3 regions of the Paenibacillus sp. NRS-1781 genome follow, and region 3 is predicted to be linked to each of the others. Evidence: predicted binding sites of a transcription regulator. Region 3 holds the regulator's gene; each other region holds the start of a gene.
What was found. Region 3 encodes NrdR, which represses ribonucleotide reductase genes. Its sites were predicted from a motif close to AACACNATATATNGTGTT; they were not measured.
Positions count from the first base shown of each region.

Region 1: the regulator NrdR is predicted to act here: its motif matches at 1,240-1,257, upstream of nrdI (class Ib ribonucleoside-diphosphate reductase assembly flavoprotein NrdI).
Region 2: the regulator NrdR is predicted to act here: its motif matches at 1,464-1,481, upstream of ACIFO6_RS05440 (anaerobic ribonucleoside triphosphate reductase).

Region 1 is NZ_JBITPI010000024.1:181,816-184,084, forward strand. Features, by position in the region: gene ACIFO6_RS09920 (ABC transporter substrate-binding protein) at 1-177, shown strand, start outside; gene ACIFO6_RS09925 (GNAT family N-acetyltransferase) at 426-998, opposite strand; gene nrdI (class Ib ribonucleoside-diphosphate reductase assembly flavoprotein NrdI) at 1,425-1,784, shown strand; gene nrdE (class 1b ribonucleoside-diphosphate reductase subunit alpha) at 1,771-2,269, shown strand, end outside.
Region 2 is NZ_JBITPI010000015.1:169,437-171,705, reverse strand. Features, by position in the region: gene ACIFO6_RS05440 (anaerobic ribonucleoside triphosphate reductase) at 1-1,381, opposite strand, end outside; gene ACIFO6_RS05435 (AbrB/MazE/SpoVT family DNA-binding domain-containing protein) at 1,640-2,110, opposite strand.
Region 3 is NZ_JBITPI010000039.1:54,282-56,550, reverse strand. Features, by position in the region: gene ACIFO6_RS14955 (lytic transglycosylase domain-containing protein) at 1-411, shown strand, start outside; gene ACIFO6_RS14950 (alpha/beta-type small acid-soluble spore protein) at 548-772, opposite strand; gene nrdR (transcriptional regulator NrdR) at 878-1,345, shown strand; tRNA gene ACIFO6_RS14940 (tRNA-Ala) at 1,473-1,548, shown strand; tRNA gene ACIFO6_RS14935 (tRNA-Lys) at 1,561-1,633, shown strand; gene ACIFO6_RS14930 (MarR family winged helix-turn-helix transcriptional regulator) at 1,834-2,269, opposite strand, start outside.

The DNA.
Region 1 (2,269 bases), on a different contig from region 3:
TCGCAGGACATTGTGCGCAAACGGATTCCCGAAGCTGTACTCGCCAAGCCCGACCAATTTGATGCTGTCTATGACCGTATGCTCCAAGAGCTGGATCAGGCAGGTGTGCCGAAGGCTGAAGAAACCTACACCGGACTGATCCAAAATCGGCTGAAGCTGTGGAACGCGGAAAAATAACGATCAAATAAGCTGAACTTAAAAGTTACTTACTGTGCCACTACGCAGTCGGATGGTGCTTCGCTTGTACAGCACCATTCCGCCTACTCCGTTTTGATGCTTATTTTTTCAAGTCAGCTTATAGTTCGAGTTTGGCTTATATGAATGAAAGATTACAGGGCTGACAGCCTAATGCTGTTCAGCCCTTTTACATTGAACGTTCTGTTTCGTTCCATATATACATGACACGATGATGACTGTCTGTTTCCCTACACGTTCTGCGAAGATTCCGTCGTTTGCTCCGCAGCCTCATACTCACTTCGCAAAATGCCCATTTGAATAACGTCATAGTATTGGCCCTCCCTGAACAGCTTTTGCCGCAGAAGACCTTCCTCCTTGAAGCCACAGGACAGATAGCAGCGATATGCACGTTCATTATATGAAAAGACTTCCAATTCCAACCGATTCAGATTCAGCGTATGAAATACAAATTTCTGTAATAGCCGGATCGCTTCACGTCCGTAGCCTTTGCCCAGGTTATCGTCGCGTCCGATCACTATGCCAAGTGTGGCATGCCGATTCATCCAGTTGATTCTAAATAAATCCAGTTGTCCGATATAATCCAGCGTGTCTTTATGCGCAATGACAAAGCCCTTCGTCTCCGAACTGCCGTCAATCATCATCTGTACATAGGCTTCGCTGTTCGTCTGAGAATGAGGATAAGTAAAAGCATCGCTCAAACCGCATGTAATATCCGGGTCATTGACCCATTTTCGTATTTCCGGTATATCCTCCTGACGATACTCTCTCAGCACGATGCGTTCCCCAATAATATGTGGCATATTACATCTTCTCTCCCATCATACTTATTTTCCTACAGTAAAAGGTAGATTTACTGCTGTATCTCCTATTGACAAATCGTACATCTTCATACTCCAAAACTCCAGTACATTTGTAAAATTGGCACGAAAAAAAAAGTTATTCTGCTTATCCCGCACCCCGCTTGGACTTGCCCTCAATCCTTGTGCCCAACCTTTTAAAAGTGATTGACCTCACCTATATATAGATATAAAATAGAAATCGTACTCTAAATATAGTGTACAACGCGTATTTTACACATATATCTTGAAAATACAGATATGGAAATACCAATATAAATAGGCGTTAAAATTTTGGCGAAGCACGGCCAGCAAGGGGTTGCGAATCTTTACAGGATTTCGAGCCTTGGACAGATGCTGTTTTGCCAAATGTCAAGGAGGTTGAATACAATGCTGATTGCCTATGATTCCAAGACCGGCAATGTAAAAAGATTTATCGGGAAGCTCAAGCTTCCGGCGGTCCAAATCCAGGAGCAAATGACTATAGAGGAACCTTACGTACTCATTACATATACAACGGGGTTTGGACAGATACCTGAGAGGGTATCTTCCTTTTTGCAAAAAAATGCTCAAAACCTCGTGGGTGTGGCTGCCAGCGGCAACCGTAACTGGGGCGAGAGCTTTGCCAAAAGCGCGGATTTGATCTCCGACCATTATAACGTACCTGTCATCAGTAAATTTGAATTATCCGGAACGTTCGGCGATGTAGAGCGTTTCAAACAGGGGGTGAGCCGAGTTGCGGCATATTGAATTGAACAACATGTTGATGAAACGCGATACAGATGGCTTTTTCCAATTGGAAAAGGACCAAGAGGCTGTAGACGAATTTATGAAGGAAGTCGAAGAACGGAGCTTGAAGTTTGCAGATCCAGCGGCTCAAGTGCTCTACATGATTGAGAATGATTATTACGAAAATTTCTATAGTAGCTATACAGCTGACGAAATTAAGGATATTTTCCATATCACTCATAGTTATCATTTTAAATTCCCTTCCTATATGGCAGCATCCAAGTTTTATACGGATTATGCAGTGAAAAGCAATGACCGTAAGGTTTATCTGGAGCACTATCCTGACCGGGTGGCGGTCGTCGCCCTGCATTTGGGCCGCGGTAACGCCGATACGGCACGTCTGTTGTCCCGCTCGATGATGGAGCAGCGTCTCCAGCCGGCTACGCCAACCTTCTTGAATGCAGGCAAAAGCCGTCGTGGGGAGTTGGTATCCTGCTTCCTGCTCG
Region 2 (2,269 bases), on a different contig from region 3:
CGCGGTATACAGCGTCATCCTCCCCGTGGTGTTTGCCGTACAGTGCCTTCATGCACTCAGCTAACCCGATGAATCCCATAGAAAGCGTACCGTGCTTTAGTACGCTTCCCACCTGTTCATCCGGCTCCAGCTCTTCTCCGCCTTCCCATACCCCTTCGCGCATCATAAAGTCTGAGGCTTTTGCCGGCTGGCTGGTCTGTATATGGTAGCGATGGATCAGTCCGTCCACAGCAATGCGCATAACCTCTTCCAGTCTGGTATCAAAGCCATCCCGGTCAGGTATTTTGCGCTTGCCTGTGCAAATGCCGTACTCAATGCCAAGACGCACCAAATTAATCGTATTGAATGAGAGATTACCCTTGCCGCTTTGACGGTTTCTGCCGAAACGGTCAGCAATGGTACGGGTACGGCAGCCCATCGTCGCAATAATGGTATCCGGATCATCTGCGCGGTAATAGGGCAGGTTGAAGGTAGCATCCACATTGACAAAATTAGGATACATACGTTTGCTGGAGCATTCTACTGCCCGCAGGAACAAGTCATAGTTGATATCGTCTTCAGCCTGATTGATTCCTTTTTTGCATTGGAAAATATGCTGTGGGAAAATAGGGGTTTCCCCGCTGCCCAAGCCACGGATAGTGGCCTCCAGCAAGGATAGTGTAACTAGTCGCCCCTCAGCAGAAGTACACATCCCGTAATTCAGTGAGGTGAACGGAATTTGTCCACCTGCCCGACTGCTCATGGTATTCAGGTTATGAATAAGGGATTCGGCGGCCTGCCGGGTTTCCGTCTCCGTTTCTTCGCGTGCGAATGCGTATGAACGAGGGCAGACCTCATGTAATAGGCTGTTGGCTATATGTAATTCGTCATTAGGCAGGGCGGATTCTATTTTTTCTCCGAACAGACGGAGTCCCTTGCGCAGATGCTTGCGGAAGGAGCGGGCCACGAAAGGAGCAAGGTCCCAGTCTATTTTATTGGCAGAGACACCTCCAAATTGGCTGTTTTGCTGAGACTGGAATATGATAGCCACCAGTGCCATAGCAGACATAATAGTTTGTGGTGTGCGCACAGAGCCGTTGCCTGTATTAAAACCATCTTGCAACAAGCGGCCAAAGGGAATAAAGATACAGTTCGTAGTCCCGAGCGCATATTGGTCCAAATCGTGAACATATACATATCCACGGTCAATCGCGTCCGTCAGTTCAGACGGAAGCACACGTAGCCGCGCATACCACTTGGCGTACTCGGAGCCGAGCTTGCTCATTTTGCCGCTGAACGATTCTCCATTCAAATTTGCATTCTCCCGCAGCATGTCCAAGTCTTGTGCGCCAATGACCCGCTCGCCGATGCTGTATAATTGATGTTCCTCCAACACCTTCATTGCAAAAACCTCCATATAGTAAAATATATATTATTCTCCAAAAAACAATATATTGACGATATCATGTACTAAACATTTGTTTCAGTCTATATATTGTATATATGGATGGATGGAGAGTATGTGATTTTTGTCACGTTGATAAGGGGGAGAACACACAAAAAAGTCAGGTGGAAATTAGGAACATATCAACGAATACGCTCCTTATTCTACACCTGACGATCGGATATTTGACAAAAAACAATAAAATTGCTGAATAATCTAAAGCAGCTTTTTCAGTTGGGACACCCGGCCTTGTGAGATATCGAGCATTTCGGCATATATCTTTTGCGGCAGGTTGGGATGTTCCTGAATCAGCTTTCGGAGCTTTTTTACCATTTCTCCTTGCTGGATTCTGGATTGTTTAGGCTGCCAGGTTGTATAGTTACGAACCGGCTTGGTATGCTCTTGAGCCTGGATGGCTTCAGTGCTGGTGGGATGTACATTTTCCTCTGTCTTTAATACCTGAATGCAATCGGCGCAAATAAAGCTATCACGAAAATAAGTCAAATGATCAACTGTGCCGCAAAATTTGCAGGATACACCTGTATATTTCCTTAATACAAATCCTTCTTCATTCACGAAAAATTCGAGCGAATCACCAATATTGATATCCATCGTGGTGCGCATTTCCTTGGGAAGCACGATTCGCCCCAATTGATCCAGAGGCCGTGTCATTCCGGTATTTTTCATAAACCCTTCCTCCTTTGATTATATATCCTGATTATACCAAAAAATATTATTTTTTGCTTTGTTTATTGAAGAAAATATACAATTTTTTTAATTTACGCACTGTTACTCACCAGGTAGATTGGCTAAGAGCTTCCTGAATGGTTCTGTAGAAGGCGCGGA
Region 3 (2,269 bases):
TTTTTGGTGGCGTCCATTATCCGTGTTGAGACGAACTTTAAGACCAGCAAGCAGTCGCACAAGGGTGCACTGGGACTCATGCAAATCATGCCCGATACGGCGAATTGGATTATGGACAGCGCCCAGATCCAAAAGGTTCCGCTGGATAGCGTCAAGCACGAGCCAGGCACCAACATTGAGCTGGGAACCTGGTATGTGCATAACCTGTCGATGAAATTTAAGGATAATCCGGTAGCTATCGTTGCGGCTTATAACGCAGGCCCCGGTAAAGTGCAGGAGTGGCTGGATAAGGGCGTATGGGATGGGAAAGAACAATCCATCAAGCAGATCCCTTTTGGCGAGACACGACATTATGTACAGCGGGTTATTTACTACTACAGGCAATACACCAAAATTTATAATCAGTTTTAACGGATGACGAGGCTGCGTGTAAATATGTCATGACAGAATGAGCCTGATGGCATTAAAATGAAAAAAGCGCAGGATAGGCTGCATTTAGCAGCCCGTCCATACACTTTTTCTTGTTGCTTCTGCGTTATTACCGCGATTATTGGTATTGACCTGCCAATTGTTGTTCGGCGATCGTTACGAGGCGTTTTGTGATGTAGCCCCCGATCGAACCGTTCTCATAGGAAGTCATGTTACCTTGGTATCCATCTTGAGGAATGCTGATACCCAGCTCTTGAGCGATTTCATATTTCATTTGCTCCAGAGCGCCGGAGGCTTTGCTGACTACCAGGTTGTTGGAGTTGCCATTGTTTCCTTGTGCCATTGTTGTTCACCTCCTCGCGACGTGGTAAACCTATTATGAACCGTTTTGACAAAATTATTACGAAAAAGTACAGGGGATTTATTGGAAAAAGAAAGTGGTGAATTTATGAAATGTCCTTACTGTGCTTACAATGGAACAAAGGTGCTGGACTCGCGGCCTGCGAATGATAACAAGTCCATCCGCCGCCGCCGCGAATGCGAGCAATGTGCCAGGCGTTTTACCACCTTTGAAATGGTGGAGGAGACTCCACTGATGGTCATTAAAAAGGATGGCAGCCGTGAAGAATTCAGCCGTGATAAAATGCTGCGCGGTCTCATTCGGGCCTGCGAGAAGCGTCCTGTATCTGTCGAGCAACTGGATATGATCGTATCCCAGGTGGAAAACGCTATCCGCAACACAGCCGCTACTGAGGTGGACAGCCAGCAGATCGGCGAGCTGGTCATGGAACAGCTCTATCCTGTTGATGAGGTTGCCTACGTGCGCTTTGCGTCCGTATATCGGCAGTTCAAAGACATCAACATGTTTATGAAGGAACTGAAAACACTTTTATCCAAAGATACAGCCAGCGACTAGATCGCTGACTGTATCTTGGTTGATGGCGGAAGGGTAATTATAATTTTTTTTTATTAAAGTATTGACACAGGGATGAAAATTTTATATGATATAGGAGTCGCTTGAAACGTTTTTAATTACATATAATGGGGCCTTAGCTCAGCTGGGAGAGCGCATCGCTGGCAGCGATGAGGTCAGGGGTTCGATCCCCCTAGGCTCCACCAATTTTATATTATGGACTCTTAGCTCAGTTGGTAGAGCAGTTGACTCTTAATCAATTGGTCCAGGGTTCGAGTCCCTGAGAGTCCATCCTTTAGAAAAACGGCAGAAATGTCGTTTTTTTGTTTTGAATTTAGCTTTGTTATCCTTCGTGGTCACACGTTTGGTCACAGAAGGCCCTACTTTCTTGATGAAAAATAAACGCCATGTTCTCTTTAATGAGGACACGACGTTTATTTTAGTTTTACTCGATGCTTTTAAGAAAGGCAGTCATTCAACCTATGAGCTTGTTACTTATGATCAAATCCGTTAAAATCCCTGAGCATTTCAATAAAATGTTCAAGTTGTTCATCGTCCCATCTTGAAATGTGTTCGTAAAATACAAATTCTTTCTCTTTTAGAGCATCCATCGTCTTTTGTCGCCCAAGCTCAGTGAGGGATAGAAGTATTCCTCGACGATCATCAGGGGAGGCTTCCCTTTTCACATAACCCAAAAGCTCAAGCTGTTTGACGAGACGGCTAACCGAACTGCGATCCATAGCTGTTGATTCCGCCAGCATAGTGGCGCTTGTTGGGCCGTACGAGTAAAGCCAACGGATAATATGGAAGCCCGCAGGTTGTATTGAAGGATTGAAACGTGCTGCAGTTTTGACATTTAGCGCATGTGAGGCGCTTATGAGGGCATTGATTTGTTCGCCGAGCCCCAGCTCCAATTGGCCTCTTGGT